Regions from separate parts of the Occultella kanbiaonis genome, predicted to be linked through region 1. Evidence: predicted binding sites of a transcription regulator. Region 1 holds the regulator's gene; the other holds the start of a gene.

The links. The regulator HrcA, encoded in region 1, represses chaperone genes, less so after heat shock. The targets are predictions, from matches to a motif close to TTNGCACTCGNNNNNNNCGAGTGCNAA.
Region 2: a site for HrcA is predicted at 6,730-6,756, ahead of GKS42_RS04180 (Hsp20/alpha crystallin family protein). Genes of this name have one in related genera too.

What each region holds. Positions count from the first base shown of each region.
Region 1 is NZ_CP046175.1:3,410,016-3,420,631, forward strand. Features, by position in the region: gene GKS42_RS15715 (hypothetical protein) at 1-989, opposite strand, end outside; gene GKS42_RS15720 (DUF2809 domain-containing protein) at 1,185-1,622, shown strand; gene GKS42_RS15725 (16S rRNA (uracil(1498)-N(3))-methyltransferase) at 1,781-2,551, opposite strand; gene dnaJ (molecular chaperone DnaJ) at 2,565-3,689, opposite strand; gene hrcA (heat-inducible transcriptional repressor HrcA) at 3,750-4,778, opposite strand; gene GKS42_RS15740 (DUF3097 domain-containing protein) at 4,924-5,787, shown strand; gene GKS42_RS15745 (hypothetical protein) at 6,020-7,081, opposite strand; gene hemW (radical SAM family heme chaperone HemW) at 7,199-8,383, opposite strand; gene lepA (translation elongation factor 4) at 8,380-10,236, opposite strand; gene GKS42_RS15760 (hypothetical protein) at 10,361-10,616, shown strand, end outside.
Region 2 is NZ_CP046175.1:977,727-988,342, forward strand. Features, by position in the region: gene GKS42_RS04135 (glycoside hydrolase family 2 protein) at 1-740, shown strand, start outside; tRNA gene GKS42_RS04140 (tRNA-Ser) at 864-952, shown strand; gene GKS42_RS04145 (DUF4166 domain-containing protein) at 981-1,601, opposite strand; tRNA gene GKS42_RS04150 (tRNA-Ser) at 1,685-1,773, shown strand; gene GKS42_RS04155 (SDR family NAD(P)-dependent oxidoreductase) at 1,843-2,571, opposite strand; gene GKS42_RS04160 (zinc-binding dehydrogenase) at 2,568-3,605, opposite strand; gene GKS42_RS04165 (TetR/AcrR family transcriptional regulator) at 3,643-4,275, opposite strand; gene GKS42_RS04170 (aldo/keto reductase) at 4,392-5,363, shown strand; gene GKS42_RS04175 (J domain-containing protein) at 5,466-5,786, opposite strand; gene GKS42_RS04180 (Hsp20/alpha crystallin family protein) at 6,228-6,656, opposite strand; gene GKS42_RS04185 (MerR family transcriptional regulator) at 6,973-7,299, shown strand; gene GKS42_RS04190 (hypothetical protein) at 7,296-7,676, shown strand; gene GKS42_RS04195 (TetR/AcrR family transcriptional regulator C-terminal domain-containing protein) at 8,262-8,561, shown strand; gene GKS42_RS04200 (VOC family protein) at 8,592-9,053, opposite strand; gene GKS42_RS04205 (hypothetical protein) at 9,122-10,084, opposite strand; gene GKS42_RS04210 (hypothetical protein) at 10,081-10,616, opposite strand, start outside.

The DNA of each region.
Region 1 (10,616 bases):
TTGAACGCGGCCAGTTCGGACTCCACCCGGTCCCCGCGCCCGAACCACTTGCCCAGGGCACGGTTGCCGGTCACCTCCAGGTACGGAGTGGGGACACCGAGGCTCATGTCGAAGATGGATTCCTCGTGGTTGTCGGTCTCGGTGCGCGTGGTCGTGTTGCCGTTGGAGTCCGTGCTGGTCACGGTCCGGGTGGTCTGCCAGTGGTGCTTGAAGGCGACGAACGGCAGCGGGCCGACCTCGCAGCTCACCACGTTGACGATCCGGTGGTTCTGACCGCCGCGGGTCACGTCGACGACGTTCATCAAGCGGTCGTCCCTGTCGCGGAACTGCCAGTGCGGCCGCCGGTAGAAGCCGACCCACTGCTCCGGTGCCGGGCGGCGGAACGCGTCGAGTGCGCGGGGGTCGAGAGAGCGTGCGATGGCCACCATGGCGTCGAGGAACCGGTCGAGCTCCGCGGCCTCCTTCGGCGCACCGAGCACCACGAGCTGATCACCGTCGATGGAGAGGTCGATGCCGGCGTTGGCCTGCGCGAACGCGGTCACCGCCGCCCCGGCGCCGGCCTGGACCGCCCGGGCGAACTCGGCGTCGTCGCTGAGCACGTGCCACTGTCCGGTCGACGGCTGCTGGGCAGCCTGGGTGCCGGGGCGGGCTCCGACGGTGGTCAGGAACAGTTCCGGCAGCGGCAGTTGCAGGCGCATCGCCGCGACGCGGAACCTGCCGACCCGGCACTTGTACTCGAACACCTGGAACGGGACCCCTTCGCGCGCCCCGGAGATGTGCTCGTCGGTGCTCCGGTCGAACCCGAGCCCGAACGGGGGCACCGTCAGCCCGGCGGCGATCGCGAGCGCCGGCGTGGAGTCGAACACCCAGCCGCGGTCGGTGAGCGACTTGATGTAGCCCACCCGGCGGCGCCAGAAGAAGATGCCGATGCCGCCCCCGACGACGAGCACGGCGAGGACGATGATCAGGACAACGGGTGGGTTGCTCACCGAAGCGATGATGCCGCAATCGGGCCGACCCGGCCGACACTCGGCAGGTGAGTTCTGCCCACGTCCGTCCCACCGCCGAGGCAGCGGGCCGGAAGGTGCACGGCCGACGCGGGTGATGGTCCGGTGCTGGGCGGATCTGGTGAAGTTCGCCCGGCGGCCGCACCAGGGCGGGGCACCTGGGGTTCGATCGTGCCCATGGAACACCCACCCGAGTCCCCCGTGCGAGCGCCGCGGCGGCGGGCGGCCGTAGCGGTGGGGCTCGTCGCCGTGATCGCCGCGGGGCTCGCCCTGCAGCTCGTGCGACACCTGCCGGGCGCGGACGTCGCGGGCACGGCGGCCTACGCCGTCGCCGCCGTGCTCGCCGTCACCCTCGTGCGGCCACGCTGCCCGGCCTGGGCCGTCGCGGCCGCTGGCACCGGCGCGGTGTGCGCGGTGGAGGTCGCGCAGCTGACGCCGCTGCCGGGCGCGATCTCCGAAGCGTTCCCGGCGGCCCGGCTGCTCCTCGGTGCGAACTTCGACCCGGTGGACCTGGCCGTGCTCGCCGTCGCCGGCGGACTCACGGGACTGCTGCTCGCCGGTGCACGGCGGGCGACTCTGAATCGTGACCTGCGCGGCACCGGCTTCCCGAACTGAGTCCGAGGGTGCGTTCGTGCGGCGAATCGGCACCGTGCGTCGCAGAAACGCACACCCGCAGCAGGCAGGGCTCAGCCAAAGGTGCGGTCGTGCGGCGAATCGGCCCCTATCGCCCGCAGAACCGCACTCTCGCAGCAGGCACGGTCGAGGCGGCGGGATCAGTCCGCGGCCGCGTCCCAGCGACCGAGCCGCTGCGCCAGGACCGCGACCGCGATGGGCCCGGCCGTGGAGGTGCGCAGCACGTGCGGGCCGAGCCGGACCGGCTGCGCACCGGCCCCCTCGAGGGCCGCGATCTCGGCGTCCGAGAGGCCGCCCTCCGGGCCCACCACGAGGAGCACCTCGAGCGCATCCGCACCGACGGCCGCGCCGGCCACAGGAACGGTGGCCCCCTCGTGCAGGACGAGCACCGCGCCGCCGTCGGCGACCGCCTGCTCGACCCGCCGCACAAGCGCCGCGCCGACGACGAGCTCCACCACCACGGGCACCCGCGCCCGCCGGGACTGCTTCGCGGCGGCGAGCACGATCTGCTGCCAGCGTGCGCGGCCCTTGGCCGCCTTGTCCCCACGCCACTGCGAGACGGATCGCTCCGACTGCCAGGGGATCACGCCGTCGAGCCCCACCTCGGTGCCCGCCTCGATGGCGAGCTCGTCCCGGGAGCCCTTGGCCAGCGCCTGCACCAGCACGATCGCCGGGACCGGCTCGTCCTCGCGGACCACGGCGCTCACGTCGAGCACGACCGCGGCGTCCGACCCGCCGCGGAGGTCGGTGACGGTGCCGCGGGCGCGCACGCCCAGGCCGTCGACCAGGTCGATCTCCTCCCCAGCGCGCAGCCGGCGGACCGTGGCGGCGTGGCGTGCCTCGGGGCCGACGAGCGTGTACCTGGCGCCCGGGGTGAGCGCGTCGAGTTCACCGGCCGGGGCCAGGAACACCGCCGCGGACACCTCAGCGGCCGCCGAACTTCTCGCGCAGTCGGTGCAGCATGCCCGGGTTCGCGGCGGCGAGCCGGGCCTCGGGGCGCTCCTCGCCCCGGGCCGTCGCGAGCTGGCGCAGCAACTGCTCCTGCGCCTCGTCGAGCTTCGTGGGGACCTCCACGTCCACGTGCACGTGCAGATCGCCGCGGCCGTTGCCGTTCAGGTGCCCGACGCCGAGGCCGCGCAGGGTGACGACCTCCTCCGGCTGGGTGCCGGGACGGATGTCCACCTCCTGCGGGCCGTCGAGCGTGTCCAGGTTGAGCATGGTGCCCAGCGCGGCCGCCGTCATGGGCAGCGCGGTGGAGCAGTGGATGTCATCGCCGCGGCGGGTGAAGACGGGATGTGGCTTCTCCCGGATCTCCACGTACAGGTCCCCGGGGGGACCACCGGCCGGGCCGACCTCGCTCTGCCCGCTCAGCTTGATCCGGGTGCCCTCGTCCACACCGGCCGGGATGTTCACGCGCACGGTGCGGCGGGTCCGGACGCGGCCCTCGCCGGAGCACTCGGTGCACGGGTCGGTGATGATCGTGCCGTAACCCCCGCAGACGGCGCAGGCGGCCGTGGTCATCACCTGGCCGAGGAAGGAACGCGCCACCCGCTGCACGGAGCCGCGGCCCTGGCAGGTGTCGCAGGTCTTCGGGTGGGTGCCCGGCTGGCAGCAGGTGCCCTGGCAGGTGGTGCAGACGACCGCGGTCTCCACCTCGAGGTCCCGGGCCACGCCGAACGCCGCCTCGGACAGGTCGATGCTCACCCGCAGCAGGGCGTCCTGGCCGCGGCGCGAGCGGGGCGCCGGACCGCGCTGACCGGTGCCGCCGGCCGCCGCCTGGAAGAACGTCTCGAAGATGTCGGAGAAGCCGCCGAACCCGGCCCCGCCGGCGCCGCCCATCCCGGGCATGCCGCCACCCATGTCATACGCGCGGCGCTTCTCCGGGTTGGAGAGCGTGTCGTGGGCAGCAGTGATGTTCTTGAACTTCTCCTCGCTCGCCACGCCGGCCACATCGGGGTGATGCTGGCGGGCGAGCTTGCGGTACGCGCGCTTGATCTCCTCCGTGCTCGCGTCGCGGGACACGCCGAGGATCTCGTAGTAGTCGCTCACAGGTCACTTTCGTCGCTTGGGGATCGGAGACGTGCAGGGCGGCACGGGGCCACCGGAAGATCAGCCGGACAGCAGCCGGGTGAGGTAACGGGCCACGGCTCGCACCGAGGCCATCGTGGTGGGGTAGTCCATCCGGGTGGGGCCGACGATCCCGATCTGCGCGATCGCGTCGGGACCCTCCCCACCGTAACCGCTGGTGATGACGGAGGTCTCGGCCAGGTTGGCGTGATGTGTCTCATGCCCGATCCGGACCGAGAGCGGGCGCTCGCCGTCCTCCTCGGCCATCTCGGACAGCAGCCGGAGCAGCACCACCTGCTCCTCGAGGGCCTCCAGGACGGGGCCGATGGTGCGGGTGAAGTCCAGGTCGGCCCGGGCCAGGTTCGCGGTCCCGGCCATCACGATGCGCTCCTCGGTCTCCTGGGAGACCTCCTCGACCACCGCGTTCGTGACGGCGTCCACGAGCGGACGGTCCTCGGGACCGAACACCTCGGCCAGGTCGCCGAGCACCCTCGGCAGCCTGGCCGCCTGGCGCCCTGCGCCCGCGGCGTTGAGGCGGGCGCGCAGCTCCGCGATGAACGTCGGGTCCAGGTCGGTGAGCGACTCGACCGTGCGCTGCTCGACGCGGCCGTTGTCCGTGATGATCACGACCATCAGGCGACGCTGCCCGGTCGGCACGAGCTCCACGTGCCGCAGCGTGGAGCGCCGCAGCGACGGGTACTGCACCACGGCCACCTGCTGGGTGAGCTGGGCGAGCAGGCGCACGGTGCGCTCGAGGGCGTCGTCGAGGTCCACCGCGCCCTCGAGGAGCTCGGTGATCGCGCGCCGTTCCGCGGCAGAGAGCGGCTTCATCACCGAGATCTGGTCGACGAACAGCCGGTAGCCCTTGTCCGTGGGGATCCGCCCCGCCGACGTGTGCGGCTGCGCGATGTACCCGCTGTCCTCCAGCGCGGCCATATCGTTGCGGATCGTTGCCGGGGACACGCCGAGGTTGTGGCGCTCCACGAGGTTGCGCGATCCGACCGGCTCCCGGCTGCGCACGAAGTCCTGCACGATCGCACGCAGCACATCCAGCTGCCGCTCCGAGCTCATCCGGGTCCTCCTCCCGATCACGCGATTGTCCGCGACCCTACGTCAGCGCGCCGTTGGGCCCCGACGTCAGCACTCGCGTGCCACGAGTGCCAATTCTACGCGTCGGTCCGACAACTCCCGGCGGCGCGTGCGTAACCTCACTCGGGTGAGTTCCGATCGGTATGGCAGATATGGCCAAGACGTCCTGACCAACGACCCGCACGCCGGCCGCACCCCCCGCACCGTCGACACCCCCGCCGAGCCCGGCCTCGTGGTCGAGGACGTCGAGACCGGCTGGGTCGGGGCCGTGACGCGGGTCGAGAAGAGCGGCGGCACCCACGTGGTGGTGCTCGAGGACAACCGGGGCCGCACCCGCACGTTCAGCCTCGGGGCCGGGTTCTGGGTGGACGGCAAGCCGATCCGTCTGGTCCCCTACCGCAAGCCGCAGGCGCCGCCGACGGCGCAGCGCACCGCGAGTGGGTCCCTCGCCGTTCCCGGTGCCCGGGCCCGCGTGGCCCGGGCGTCCCGGATCTGGGTGGAGGGCCGCCACGACGCCGAGCTGGTCGAGAAGGTGTGGGGCGAGGACCTGCGACTGGAGGGCGTGGTCGTCGAACTGCTCGACGGCGTCGATCACCTCGTCGAGATGCTCGCCGAGTTCGGGCCCGGGCCGGGACGACGCGTCGGCGTCCTCGTGGACCACCTGGTCCGCGGCAGCAAGGAGTCCCGGATCGCGGCGGAGGCGGTGCGCCCGCACGGCGCCGAGCACGTGCTCGTGGTGGGCCACCCGTACGTCGACGTGTGGCAGGCGGTGCGTCCGGCCCGCGTCGGGCTGGACGAGTGGCCGCACATTCCCCGGGGCACCGACATCAAGTACGGGACCCTCGCCGCGCTCGGCTGGCCGGCGCAGGACCAGGCGGACGTCGCCCGCGGCTGGAAGCGGATCCTCGGCACGGTGCGCGACTACCGCGACCTCGAGCCGAGCCTGCTCGGCCGGGTCGAGGAGCTCGTGGACTTCGTGACCGCCCCCTGAGCAACCGAGGGGGCCACCCGCCCGAGGTAGTCCCTCACGCCCGCGGGCAGTGCCTGGCGCCCGAGCAAGGACGAGGTACCGGACTTCCTCGGGCGCGGGGTGCTGGGTCACCGGCGGCGCGGCGACCCGCCGGGGTATGCGTGAGGGCCCGCGCACCACGTGGGTGATGCGCGGGCCCTCGGTGTCCTGGGAGCGTTCCGGCTCTGTCGTGGCGACGCTCGTCAGGGCAGGGTCACTTGGGGGCGACCGGCTGGCCGCTCTGCGTCTTGTAGGCGTAGGTGATCGCCACATACGTCATCGGGACCGTGATGAACCAGCCGAGCAAGCACGGGATCGCGCCGAGGATGTTGATGCCGATCATGGCCAGCGCCAGCAGCAGGTTGCTGCCGAGGTTCTGGGTGATCAGCTGCACCGAGCCCTTGATGCCCTCGATCCAGGCGATGCCGCGGTCGATGAGGATCACGTAGGTGAACGCCACCAGGAACGAGGCGATGGCGACCAGGATGCCCAGCGCCGGAAGCAGTGCCTGGATCACACCGGTGACGACCGCCCAGACCAAGGCGAAGATCGCGACGTTCGCGAAGTTGTTCACCGAGAAGAACTCACCGACGGCGGGCTTGCGGCCCGTGATCTCCTTCAACGCGCCCTGGAACAGCATCGCGCCGATGAACGCACCGAGGAGCGCGGTCAAGAGCCCGGAGATCAGTCCGAGCACGGTGAACTCACCGGTCATCGTCGAGTAGTCGAACCCGCCCTCGGTGACCACCCGGGTGGTCGGGTTGAGCAGACTCAGCAGGATCGAGCCGACGACCAGGATCAGCATGAGCAGCACCCAGCCACCGAGGTTGCCAGTCACCGTCTTCCACGCGTAGCCGACCGCGTCACCGACGGCGAACGGACGCTGCTGCAGCTGCTGGGCGTACGGGTCGCCGCCCCAGGCCTGACCCTGCGGCGGGCCGCCGTAGCCGGCGCCGGGAGCGCCGTACTGGCCGTACTGGTCCGGTCCGGGGGGCGGGGCCTGCGGGAAGCCACCCTGCTGCGGGCTCGGGTACGCACCCGGGGGCTGCGGTGCCTGGCCGTAGTTCGGCGGCTGCCCGCCGGGGGGCTGAGCCGGGTTCTGACCGGGCTGGCCCTGGCCGTAGTTCGGCGGCTGCTGGCCGGGCTGACCCTGGTTCGGTCCAGGCTGACCCTGGCCGTAGCCCGGGCCGGGCTGACCCTGACCGGGAGGAGGCGGAACGGGGGGCACGCCGCCCTGCCCGTTCGGGTTGTTCGGGTCGGGGGGAAGCTGACTCATGGTTCTCCCTGCCTGGGATGAGAAAAACGGATGACGGCGTAACCGTAGCGACTCCTGGCCTGCTCGTGCACAAGGCGTGCCCGGTTTCTCCCGAATTTCGTCACATGCGCGCAGAGCTCAGCCGGTCAGCGCACGCACCACGGTGTCCGCGAGCAGGCGCCCACGCAGCGTCAGCAGGGCCAGCCCTGCGGCGGCGGGTTCGGCCTCGATCAGGCCGTCCTCGACCAGGGTCGGCAGCCTGCCCCGGAGGTCTGTGCCGACGTCGAGCCCTTCGGCCAGGCGCACGCCGAGCAGGACCCGCTCGTCCTCACGCTGGCCCAGGGTGAGCGTCTCGCTCTCGGCGACGGGCAACTGGCCGGCGTCGACCCGCTCCGCGTACGGGCGGGGGTGCTTGACGTTCCACCACCGGTGCCCGCCGATGTGCGAGTGCGCCCCGGGTCCGACGCCCCACCAGTCGTGCGAGCGCCAGTAGGCGATGTTGTGGCGGCACCGGTCGGCGGGGGTGCGGGCGAAGTTCGAGATCTCGTACCAGTCGTAGCCGGCGCCGGCGAGGGCTGCGGCGGCGATCTCGTACTTGGTCGCCTCGTCGTCCGGATCCGGCATCGGCAGCAGCCCGCGGCGCACCTGGGCGCCCATCTTCGTGCCCGGCTCCACGGTCAGCGCGTACGCGGAGACGTGGTCCGGTTCGAGCGCCAGGACCGTGTCAAGGCTGGTGCGCCAGTGGTCGAGGGTCTCCCCCGGCGTGCCGTAGATCAGGTCGAGCGAGACGCGCAGCCCGGCGTCCCGCGCCCAGGTGACCACGTCCGGGATCCGCCGCGGGTCGTGGGTGCGCTCGAGGGTGCGCAGCACGGACGGCACCGCGGACTGCATCCCGAAGGACACCCGGGTGAACCCCGCCCCGGCCAGCTCCGCCAGGTCCGCGGCCGTGACCGAGTCCGGGTTGGCCTCGGTGGTCACCTCGGCGTCCTCGGCCAGACCCCAGGCCTGCCCGACGGCGTCCAGCAGCCTGGTCAGGTCGACCGCGGGCAGCAGGGTGGGCGTCCCGCCACCGAGGAAGACGGTCGCGACGTGCCGGTCCGGTAGGCCGACCTCCCGCATGGCCGACGCGGCCAGCTCGATCTCGCCGATCGCCGTCGTGGCGTAGTTCGCTTGGGACGCGCCACCACCGAGCTCGGTGGCCGTGTAGGTGTTGAAGTCGCAATACCCGCACCGCACCGAGCAGAACGGCACGTGCAGGTACACCCCGAAGTCACGCTCTCCCGAGCCGTCGACGACCGAGCCGGGCAGCGGCCCCGTGCTCACTTGCCCGAGGGGGGCTCCGAGGACAGCGCGGCCACGAACGCCTCCTGCGGGACCTCCACCCGGCCGATGTTCTTCATCCGCTTCTTGCCCTCCTTCTGCTTCTCCAGGAGCTTGCGCTTACGGGAGATGTCTCCGCCGTAGCACTTGGCGAGGACGTCCTTGCGCATCGCGCGGATGGTCTCGCGGGCGATGATCCGGGCGCCGATGGCCGCCTGGATCGGCACCTCGAACTGCTGCCGAGGGATCAGCTCCTTGAGCTTGCCGGTCATCATCACGCCGTAGGCGTAGGCCTTGTCCCGGTGCACGATCGCGGAGAACGCGTCCACCTGCTCGCCCTGGAGCAGGATGTCGACCTTGACCAGGTCCGCGTCCTGCTCGCCGCTGATCTCGTAGTTCAGGGACGCGTACCCGCGGGTGCGGGACTTCAGCTGGTCGAAGAAGTCGAAGATGATCTCCCCGAGCGGCAGGATGTAGCGCAACTCGACGCGCTCCTCGGAGAGGTAGTCCATGCCCTGGAGGGTGCCGCGACGGCCCTGGGCGAGCTCCATGATCGTGCCCACGAACTCGCTCGGCGCGAGCAGCGTGGCCTTGACGATCGGCTCGGTGACGGTCTTGACCTTGCCGGTCGGGAACTCGCTCGGGTTCCGGACGGTCACCTCGGTGCCGTCCTCCATGGTGACCTGGTAGATCACGTTCGGGGCGGTGGAGATCAGGTCGAGGTTGAACTCGCGCTCGAGTCGCTCGCGCACGATCTCCAGGTGCAGCAGCCCGAGGAAGCCGATCCGGAACCCGAACCCGAGCGCCACGGAGGTCTCCGGCTCGTACGCGAGGGCGGCATCGTTGAGCTTGAGCTTGTCGAGGGCGTCGCGCAGCACCGGGTAGTCGGAGCCGTCGATCGGGTACAGGCCGGAGTACACCATCGGCTGTGGGTCCCGGTAGCCACCGAGGGACTCGGTCGCCGGCTTGGCCGCGTTCGTGACCGTGTCACCGACCCGGGACTGGCGCACGTCCTTCACCCCGGTGATCAGGTAGCCCACCTCGCCGACGCCGAGGCCCTGGGTGGGCTGCGGCTCGGGCGAGCTCACGCCGATCTCGAGGAGCTCGTGGGTCGCGTTCGTGGACAGCATCCGGATCCGCTCGCGCGGGGACAGCTGACCGTCGACCACTCGCACGTAGGTGACCACGCCACGGTAGGTGTCGTAGACGGAGTCGAAGATCATTGCCCGGGCCGGTGCGTCCGGGTCCCCGACGGGCGGCGGGACCTGCGCGACGATCGCGTCCAGGAGCGTCTCGACGCCGACGCCGGTCTTCCCGGAGACCTGCAGGCAGTCCTCGGGCTCCCCGCCGATCAGCGTCGCGAGCTCCTCGGCGAACTTCTCCGGCTGGGCGGCGGGCAGGTCGATCTTGTTCAGGACCGGGATGATCGCGAGGTCGTTCTCCATGGCGAGGTAGAGGTTCGCGAGGGTCTGCGCCTCGATGCCCTGCGCGGCGTCCACGAGCAGCACGGCACCCTCGCACGCGGCCAGGGACCGGGACACCTCGTAGGTGAAGTCGACGTGCCCGGGGGTGTCGATCATGTTCAGCGCGAAGGCGGTCTCACCCACCTGCCACGGCATCCGCACGGCCTGCGACTTGATCGTGATGCCGCGCTCACGCTCGATGTCCATCCGGTCCAGGTACTGGGCGCGCATGGACCGTGCGTCCACGACACCGGTCAGCTGGAGCATCCGGTCCGCCAGCGTCGACTTGCCGTGGTCGATGTGCGCGATGATGCAGAAGTTGCGCAGCAACTCCGGTGGCGTCGACGCCGGCTGGATGCGGGCGTTTGCGGCCGGGGTGGCGATGGGTGGCACGGCAGGGAACCTCGACGTCTGATGGTTGGCGGAACTGCTGGACGGGACTGCTCCCATGGTCCCACGCCGGAGGTCTCGGCCCGCAATCGCCGAGAATCGCGGGACGTGCGGCACAATCATGGACATGAGTTCACTCGGCGACTCGATGGGGAACCTGGCCGCCTTCACGGGCCGGCTGCTCGGCGGCCCGAGCAAGTTCCTGATCATCGTGGCGACGGCGGTGCTCACCCTCGCGCTGATCCTGGACGTGGTGCTCCTCACCTCCCCGGGTGGCCCCGGCGTCGCCGGATCGGTGGCGCTGCTCGCGCTGCCCGCTCTGCTCGCCGTACCGGTGGTGGTCCTGGCGGTCCGGCGACGGCGGTGGTTGCGTGCCGTCTCCT
Region 2 (10,616 bases), 2.4 Mb from region 1:
ACTGGGGCATCGGCGGCGGCGGACCGATCACGGACCACCAGCGGGTCACCGCCTCGTTCATCACGCAGTGGCTCGAGGTCCTCGACCGGGACGTCTCACACCCCTCCATCGTCGGGTGGTGCCCGCTGAACGAGACCTGGCAGGTGCTGCACGACCGGATGACCGACCTCGACGACGTCACCCGCGGCATGTGGCTCGCGACGAAGGCGGCCGACCCCTCGCGTCCGGTGCTGGACACCTCCGGGTACTCCCACCGGGTCCTCGAGACCGACGTCTACGACTCCCACAACTACACCCAGGACCCGGCCGCCTTCGCCGAGGAGATGGGCGACGTCGGCGCAGGCACGCCGTGGATCAACACCCACGACGGGCGCACCATCTCCCAGGACTACAACGGCCAGCCCTACTTCGTCAGCGAGTACGGCGGCATCTGGTGGAACCCGGACGCGCTCGCGGCCGCGGGTGACGACCGTGAGGAGTCCTGGGGCTACGGCCAGCGGGTCGCGGACGAGGAGGAGTTCCAGGTCCGGTTCGCCGGCCTGACCGACGTCCTGCTCGACGACGTCAACATGTTCGGCTACTGCTACACCCAGCTCACCGACGTGTTCCAGGAGGAGAACGGCATCTACCGTTTCGACCGCAGCGTCAAGCTCGACGTGGACCGTGTCCGCGCCGTGCAGCAGCGGCCGGCCGCGATCGAGGCGACCGCGCGGGTGGACGCGCCGGGCAGCGCCGGCTGAGCCGGACTTCGCCGAACCTGCCCGACGGCGCAGGTGGGCTCGCGTACGCGGCCCACCTTCCGCCGCCGGGCAGTCGCGTTTGGCTTCGCGGTGGCCCGATGGGCCACAATGGACCGCGCGCCGGGAGGGTTGACAGAGCGGCCGAATGTGACGGTCTTGAAAACCGTTGTGCCTCAACAGCACCAAGGGTTCGAATCCCTTACCCTCCGCCAGATCCACCGAGCCGGCCCTGCGGGTCCGTCAGGGCCGGTCAGCCTCGATGCGGTAGGTGAAGTGCCCGCCGTAGCCGTACACGCGACCCAGCAGGGGCAGGTCCACCGTCAGGTCGACGCACTGCCGTCCTCGGCCGGCGTCCCAGCTCTCGCGCAGCCGGATGATCGGGGCGACCGGGCGTGGGAGGCGGACCTGGAGGCGGCCGAACCGGAACCCGACCGTGCGGCTGGTCAGGACCAGGGCGCCGGCGGCGGTCGTGACGTCGAAGGTGGCCGCGACGGTCGCGGGATCGCCGAGGCGATCGACAACGCCGCCGCCGGGGGAGCGGGCGACATCGTCGGTCATGGTGAAGGTCCGGCCCGGCAGCTCGAACTCCCGGGTTGCCACGGCCCGGCCGTCGACGGTCCGGTTGCGGATCCGGAACGGCACGTCCCGGGCGCAGCCGGCGAACACGGCGTGGCGGCCCTCCACCAGCCGGATCAGCGGCCAGAGCCAGCGGCGCGGCGTCCCGGCGTGGGTGAAGACGCCCGTTCCGGTGCCGACGTGACCGGGCGGGATGGTCGCGAAGTACTGCTGGAGCCGAGGATGCAGTTCCTTGATCCGGGCGCCGAGCACGGCCTCATAGGGGGAGAGCTGCGGGCCGGCCACCCGGCGATCCTACGGTCGGACCGGACCGTCTCGCCGTTTTGGCCGAGGCCGCGCCGGGCGGGTACGCTGTCCCGTGTTGTCTAGGAGACGTCGCATAGTCTGGTCTAGTGCGCATCCCTGCTAAGGATGTGACGGGGCAACCCGTCCGTGGGTTCAAATCCCACCGTCTCCGCCGCGAAGCCCCGGTTCCCGCAGGGAACTGGGGTTGCGCAGAAGAGGGATCGCCGGAGGGCGGTATCGGCTAGCCGGGTAGGGCCGAACCGGTGTGCTGCTCGAGGGCGGTCAGCAGTGCCTGCTGCAGGTGCGAGTCATGGGTCGCCGGATGCGGAGCCTCGGTTCGACGGTCGCGCCAGTAGCGCCCGCTCATGGTCGCTTCAGGGCTGTCGCTGACGGCGAGCCACGTCTGGGTGGCTGCTCCCTGCTCAATGGAGACAGGCGCCGAGGCTCCTCCCATGCGGGACCGCACCCAGCCAGGGTCGACGGCGGATACGATCACGTCGTCCCATCGGCGGGCGATCGCTGCCGCGAGGGTGGTGACGAGCAGCTTGGTGTCGGAGTAGCTCGTTCCCGTGCTGGTGCTCCAGTCGAGCCCGTCGACCGTGGTCCTGCCGCCACGATGCATGCTGCTGCTCAGTGCGATCCATCTGCTCGGTGTCGGCAGGTCGGTGGTGAGCAGGTAGGGCGCGACGACGTTGACGGCCAGCAGCGACGGCCCATCGATGACTCCGGCGTTGTGGATCACGACGTCGACCGGCGCGAGTTGTCGTAGCTGGTTCGCGATGTCACGGACCTGGTCGGCATCGGCGAGATCGCCGACCACGACGTCGCTGCCCAGGCCATCGAGTCCGACGGCCGATGCACGGCCACGGGTCCGAGCGTGCAGCACGACGTCGTGGGACTGGTCGAGCAGCGTCTGCGCGGTCTGGCGGCCGATGCCGTCGGCGGAGCCGGTGATGAGGATGCGGGTCATGGCCGGATGAGGACCTTGAGGGCTTCGCGCGAATCCATGAGGCGGTAGGCCTCGGCGATCTCGTCGAGCGGGAGCGCTCGGTCGAAGACGCGACCGGGGTCGATGGTGCCGTCGAGCACCTGCGGGATCGCTGCCTCGAGGTAGGCGCGCACGGTCGCGGGGCCACCGGTGAGCGTGACGTTCTTGCCGAACAGTGAGGCGAATCCCACTGCGGCGTTGTCATACTGCGGCACGCCGACGCGCGAGATGGTTCCGCCCGGGCGGACGATGCCGTACGACTGTTCGTAGGCGGGCATGTGGCCGACCGCCTCCAGCACGACGCGCACACCTTCGCCATCCGTCAGCCCGAGCACCCTCGCGATGCCCTCCTCGCCACGCTCGGCAACGACGTCGGTGGCGCCGAACGCACGACCGAGATCGGTGCGCGACTCGTGTCGTCCCATGAGGATGATGGTCTCGGCGCCGAGCTGCTTCGCGGCCAGCACGGCCGAGAGCCCGACGGCACCGTCACCGACAACCGCGACGCTCGTGCCGGCCCCGACGCCTCCGCGGACTGCTGCGTGGTAGCCGGTGAGGTAGACGTCGGAGAGCGTGAGCAGCGAAGGCATGAGCGACCCATCCGTGCCTTCGGGGATGACGACGGCGGTGCCGTCGGCCTGCGGGACGCGCAGTCGCTCGGCCTGGGTCGCTCCGGTCTCGAGCCCATCGAAGAATCCGCCATGCTTGCACGAAGTGGTGATGCCCTCGCGGCAGAACGAGCAGGTGTTGTCGGAGAACGCGAACGGCACGATCACCGTCTGTCCGACGGCGAGTCGATTGATCTCGCTGCCGATCTCCTCGATCACGCCGATGGCCTCGTGACCCATGGGGCGACCATCCGGGGTGTCCTCGAGATCGTGGTACGGGTGCAGGTCCGAGCCGCAGACGCACGCGTAGGTGACGCGGATGATCGCGTCGGTGGGCTCCTGGATGGTTGGGTCGGGGACGTTGGCGACGCGGACGTCGCCGGCGCCATACATCAGAGCTGCTCGCATGAGCACTTCCTCTCGTCGTGGGTGGAGTGAGTCAAGTTCAGGCCGTCGGTCGGGCGACCCGCCGCCAGGACGCGATCGCTCGCTCGAGGTAGGTCCTGGTGGCGAGCGCCATGTCCACGTTCGGATCGAGCAACCATTGCAACCCGATGCCGTCAAGCGCCGCCGTCAGCAACCGCGCCTCGAGCGCGACCTGCGCCGGTGACAGCGCGCCGACGTCGCCGGCATCCACTGCTGTCTGCAGGTGACGGGCGAACGTTCGAAGGCTCGTCTCGTAGCGCTGCACGACGTAGGCGTGCGCGCGGTGCTCGGGATTCGATGCCTCGGCGGTGATCGTGGTGAAGAGCTCGAGCAGACCACGGTTGCGGCGGTGCCCTGCCATGATGTCGGGCAAACGGCGCAGGTAGGCGAGTCCACTGAGGTCGGCCAGGTCATGCTCGGCCGACTGCCGCTCCCACTCCTGGAGCACCGCGATCAGCAGCCCCTCCTTCGTGCCGAAATGGCGAATGAGTGTCGCGTGCGAGACGTCGGCGCGCTCGGCGAGCGTGCGCAGCGAGCTGCCTGCGAAACCGCGCTGCCCGAACACCTCGATCGCGATCGCGACGAGCTGTGCCCGGCGTTCGATCCCGGTGCGATACGGCCCGCGAGTCGCTGGGCGAGGGGTCTCGATCATCAGTGCCTCCTTCTCATTGCCCAACTGTAACCGATCGGTTAGCATTCCCGACGACGATCAAGCGGACCGGCGACAGCCTTGACGAGGCCGGCCCAAGGCGGAGCGAGGAGGCGACGATGGAACGGTCGGTGCTGGGGACGTCGGGCATCCGGGTGTCGAGGATCTGCCTGGGCAGCGCGACCTTCGGGGTCGCTCCCGACGCAACCTCTGCCGGTGCGATGGTCGGTGCTGCCTTGGACCTGGGCATCGACTTCTTTGACACGGCCGACGTCTATGGCTCGACGCCGACGTTCGACCGACCGGGGGTGCCACCGGCGGGGGAGCGGGCATCGGCCGAAGAGATCCTGGGGCGTGCGCTCGTCGGTCATCGCGATGAAGTGGTGCTCGCCAGCAAGTCCGGTGAGCGGCGCTTCGACGCAACCGCTGGATTGTCACGTCGATACATCGCCCAGCAGGTCGAGCAGAGCCTGCGTCGTCTGCAGACCGATCGCATCGACCTCTATTACGCGCACTTCCCGGACCCGAGTACGCCGCTGGAGGAGACGCTGGCCGCCTACGACACGCTGATCCAGCAAGGCAAGATCCGCTCGGTCGCGCTGTCGAACCACGCGGCGTGGCAGGTCACGCAGGCGCTCTGGATCGCCGACGACCGTCGGCTCGCCTCCGCTCCCGTTGCCGCGCAGGTGCAGTACAGCCTGCTGCACCGCAAAGCCGAGTGCGAGTTGACGAGCGCCTGCCAGAAGTTCGGGCTATCCATCGTCCCCTTCGCGCCGCTCCACGGCGGTCTCCTCGCCAGTCTGGCCGTGCTCGAGCGGCCCGTGGCGGGTGACGAACGCTACGGCGGGTCGCGGTTCGACGACCGAGAGGTCGCCGTCGCTCGCGCGCTCGCCGTCCTCGCCGACGACTGGGGCATGCAGATGCAGCACCTCTCGCTCGCCTGGCTGCTGGCGCAAACGACGGTGGCCTCGGTGATCGTCGGCGCCGAGACACCTGAGGAGCTGCAGGCAAACGCGTCAGCGACCGATATCAATCTCACAGCCGAGCAGGTCGCGCACCTCTCAGCCATGACCGCCGATCTCGCAGACTGAGACCGGAGGAGCGTGATGAAGCCCGCACCGGCCACCTGTTAGGTCTCAGGCTTCGGTGACGGTGGTGCCTCAGGACCATCGCCACCACCATCTGGTGCGCGGCTATGGCGACCAGTGGACGGGCCCCGCAACTATCGGCGGCTGGGCGGGCCAGGCGATCCTGCTGACGGCTGGCAGCGCGCGCCGCGAGAGCAACTTGGCCTCACGGTCGTAGTCGGTGCGACGTGCAGGATCGCCGAGAACCGCGTAGGCGCGGAACACCTCTTGCAACGCCGCATCGGAACGCTCCCCCTGGGAGGCGCCACCATCGGAGCGAGTGTCGGGGTGATGCAGCCGAAGCAGCGCACGATAGGCGCGGCCGATCTCAGCCTGGGTCGCTTGCGGGGGAAGGCCCAGGACGGCGTAGTGGTTGGGTTCGTTCATAGGTCGTGGGGTCGCAAACGGGGATTTCGGATCCGTACCGAGAGTCGTGGTCCCGGCCGTTGGCCGGGACCACGTGTATGAGGATGGCTGCCGGCGGCCCGCGATTTCGCCTCCTTCACTGTGTTCCATGCGGTCGAGGTTCCATGTGGTCGAGCGGGTGTGGTGCCCGGGGGCGAGCGTTGCCGAGCCGAGCCGCCAACGCCGGGCTGCCCAAAGGGCGGCAGCCCAGCCCGGGTGAGATCGGACCAGGACCTGTCGGGCCACCGGTCCGCGACGGCGGCGGTCACAAAGTTCGAGGGCGGACCGGCCCACGAGGCTTCGATGATCGCCTCGAACTCCGCACGCACCAGTTGCTCGTCGCAGAGCACCAGAGCCAGAAACTGCTCATCGGTGCCCGGCGCGGGTTGGCCACCTCTTCTTCGCACGACGGACTCCGCCGACTCAGGAGGTGATGACCTGCCGGTCCTGATCCTTGCTCGCGATCTCGATCTTGCGGGGCTTGGCTTGCTCGGCCACCGGGATCCGCAGGGTCAGCACACCGGCGTCATAGGCAGCATCGATGCTCTCGGTGTCGAGGTTGTCCCCCAGCACCAACTGACGGCTGAACGTGCCCCGGGCCCGTTCGGCAGCGATCATGTCCTCGGTGTTCTCCCGCACCGGCCGTTGAGCGCTGACTGTGACCACGTTGCGTTCGACATCCAGCTCGATCGCGTCAGCGCTCAGTCCTGGAAGGTCGAACTCAACCACGAAGGTGTCGCCCTCGCGCCAGGCATCCATCGGCATCGCCGTGGGAGCCAGGGTGCCGTCGCCGCGGAACAGGTGCTGTGTCAGCCGGTCCAGGTCCCGGAACGGATCGGTGCGCATCAACAGTTGAGCCATTTCCAATCACTCCTTCTTGTGGATCGGTTCGCCACAGACCTCCTGTGGCAGTGGTAGATTTTGTATAGCACCGGCGGCATACTAGTGCAAGAGGTCAATCGAAGAAGGTTGCTCGTTCCTGACGGCTCGGTCCACGTCGCCCGCACGCGGCCATGGCTCAGCGTCAGTCAGTGCCAACCCGACGAGAGGAGGTCGGCCCCGTGATCGTGACAAGGTTCTCGGCCGGCTGCGGCATCCGACAGGTTCACGAGTGCGATGCGCGTGGCAGCCGCCACTACGTCCGCGGGGTCTGCAGTCGGGGCCGGCGATGAGGCCGTTGGACCCCGCGAGGGGCGTCTACGGGATATCCGTGGCCGCCGACCTAGTGGGTATGAGTGTCCAGCGGCTGCGCTGGTACGAGTCACAGGAACTGCTCGACCCCGAGCGAACCGCGGGTGGCACACGCCGCTACAGCGAGGACGACCTGTACCGGTTGCGGCGAATCGACCAGTTGCTCGAGGCCGGACTGAACCTCGCCGGAATCGCCATGGTGCTGCACCTGCAGGACGAGAACCAGGACCTTCACCATCAACTGCGCCAACAGGAACGCGAGGACCGGGAGTCCACCGATGAGAACGGGAGGAAGCGGGGATGACCACACCATGGACGGACGTGCCTTCAGCAGACTCGTTCGACGAGGCCCCGGAGGCCGACGTGGGCGGAGGGGCCCGCCCCGCGGTCACTGTTGACATCCAGGACGGCTCCGCCAAGTCGATCGGGTCCACCACCCAGGCCGACCCGCTGGTCGTCCGGGGCCAGGTGGCTCTGCCCATATTGAGCGTGCGGGAGTTGATCGCGCAGCTCGCCCGGACGGAGGACCAGATCCGCCTGACCGGTCGGTTCGACGCCGGCAGCGCCTCCAGCCCTGACGACCTGCGCCAGTTGCTGCGCCAACAGGACCAGCTCATCGCTGAGTTGCGCCGCCGACGGGCGCCCTGCCCCCGCGAGGACTCGCCGGTCGAGGACACCTGAGCCCGGGGTATCGATCGTCGGCGGTGGCGTCCAGAAGGCTCAGCTGCTGCGACGTCCCCAGTGCCCCGAGCCAGTGCGGTTGCTACGCGTCGCGGCGACGCAGCGGCGGCGACGAGCGGGACGACGGCGTAACCCGCGACCACGAGTACGCCCTGCCACGGCTCGAGCGTGTGGTTGCTGCCGAGCGCCCCGCTGGTCGCGAGGAACGAGGTCGCCGCCGGCATCGGGAGGGGATCGATCAGACTCTGGACCCAGTCAATCGGATCAACTGCAGGTGGTCCGGCAGGAGCAGCAACACGGCCAGGGACACCGTCACGGCGCCTGCGGTCGAGCGCAGCAGCGTACCCACGCCGAGGGGCGAACAGAGCGGCCGCGATGAGGCAGAACGTGGTCCCTCCGAACACCCGCCAGGTCTGGGCGCCGTAGTTCATCACGAGTACGGGACAGCCGATGTCATGAGGCTCGATCAGGTGCCCCGCTCATCGCTGGCACCGGCGTCGCCGTGCTCTGGTCGCGTGTACTGCGCTGGGTGGTGCTCATGGCGTACCTCTCGTGACGTAGTGACGCGAAGCCGCCTTCTCGGTCGTGGTGACAGCCCACGCCTTCGCGCTGCTGGACAGCTACATCAACGGGTTCGCACTCTCGGAGACCTCGCTGCCCATCACCGGGCCGGAAGCCGTCACCGAGGTCGCGGACTCGATGATGCACCTGTTCGAGCCGGCGGCCCATCCGCACCTGCTCGAGTTCACGACCGAACACGTCCTGGCGCCCGGATACGCCTACGGCGCGGAGTTCGAGTACGGGCTCGACCTGCTCCTCGACGGCCTCCAGCGGGCGATCGGTGACCACGGCACCGGAGCGGGCGGCTCAGGACCCCGCCGTTGAGACCCGCCCCGGACGGGGCCGCAGCCGGCCTCAGTCCAGGCAGAACTCGTTGCCCTCGGGGTCGGCCATCACGATGAACCCGATGCTGGTCGGCGGTTCGGGCTCGAACCGCTTCAGGCGGGTGCCGCCGAGGCCGACGAGACGCGAACACTCGACCTCGAGCGCGGCCATGCGCTCGTCGCCGCGCAGGTCGGAAGCGGTCCGGACGTCGAGGTGGACTCGGTTCTTGGCGACCTTGTCCTCGGGCACCCGCTGGAAGAACAGGCGCGGACCGACGCCCTCCGGATCCTCGAGGGCGGAGGCCGAGTTGCGCTCATCCTCGGGCACACCGGCCTTCTCCAGGAAGTCGTCCCAGGCGGCGAGCGGGTCCGCGCCCGGCGCCAGGTCCACTCCTGGCGGGCCGGGGTGGACGTAGCCGAGCACGTCACGCCAGAACGTCGAGAGGGCGTCGGGGTCGTGGGCGTCGAATGTGATCTGGATCGTGCGGCTCATGAGGTCTCCGTTCGGTTCGGGACGTTCAGGGTCCCACCCTGTCGGGAGTCGCGGACAGATCCGGTCCGCTATCGGCCGAGGACCTCCGGTAGCTCCGGATCGACCCGGAGTGCATCGAGGAGGGCCTCGACCGTGCGCCGGCGGTAGTCGACGCCGTCGGCGTCCTTGTGGTGCCTGTCGAAGTAGTCCCGGCTGCCCATGTGGCGCATCGGCCCGATACAACGCACCGTGATCCGCCCGTCGCGCTCCGCGCGAGCCCACGGCGAGATCCGGGCCGTCGGCCACCGCCCCGGGAACACCACCTGCCCGAGTGACTGGATCCGGTCCTTGGAGCCGTACACGTGCCACAGGTGCTCGACCCGGTCCAGGGCCGGGTCCGCGGCGAGGACCCCGCCGATGGAGAACACCGAGACCGGCACGTCGAGCGCGGCCAGGAACCAGCTCGCGCCGAGTGCGATCTGGCCGCCACCGCTGTACCCGACCACGGTCACCGGCGGCCGGACGTCCCAGTCGTAGCCGTGCCGCGTCAGCGACTCCGCGATCTCCTGTGCTACCGCGAGACTGAACGTCGGACCGTAGCGTGGGTCGGCGGAGACCAGCACCCGTAGCGCGTTGCGCAGGTTGATCAGCTTGGAGGCCGTGTTCGCGACCGGAACCCGCTGGAGGCGTTGCAACCGCCTCCAGAACCAGTTCGTCCACCGCTGCGTCAGGCCCCGGTTCTCGACGGCGTAGGGAAACACGTCCGCAGTGACGACGGCGTCCGGCAGCTCCTGCGACAGCGTCGCCAGCACCGCCTGCTCGCGTCGGGAGTCGGTGGTGCCGTCCACAGCCCCGATCCCGGACAGGTACACCACGAAGAGGCAAGCATCCCGCCGGACCGCAGGAACGCCGTCGCCAGTCTCCGGTCGGGCGAGCCCGTCGAGAACCGGTGCCTCCTTGCGCCGTGACCACCACCGCAGCGATTCCAGCGGGGCGAGCAGCGCGAAGGTCAGCGCAAGTGCCACGAGCCCCAGGAACAGCACCTCGATCATGCGTGGTGCTCCCGATGCTCGAGAGGCACGAACGGGGCGCCGGAGAGGATGTCGGACGAGGTCAGGATCGTCTCGTGGCCGGTCACGAGCGTCCAGCCGCGGGAGGTCACGCGCGCGAGCGGTCCGGCGAGGACGACCGAGACCAGGTGGGCGCCGGCCCACGCGACACCGGAGATGGCGAGCGCCGGGAGCAGGCCGACGCCGAGCACCGGTGCCAGCAGGACCGCGAGTGCGACCGCCGACCACACCTCCAGGACCCGGCCGAACAGCAGGCCGAGGTAGGGGATGAACACCAGGAACGCCAGCACGTGCGGCGCGATGGCGAACAGGTAGGCGGCGGTGATCATCTCGCCGTCGACGTTGCCGCGCGTGACGAGCCACGCGACCAGGGCGATCGCGACGCCGGTGAGGCCACGCAGGAGCACGGTGTAGACGGCTCCGAGCGCGATCGCGGCCACCATGCGCAGGCGCCGGACCCGGTTGATCACGAACACGACGGCATGCCCGAGCATGGTCGACAGGCCGGCCAGCA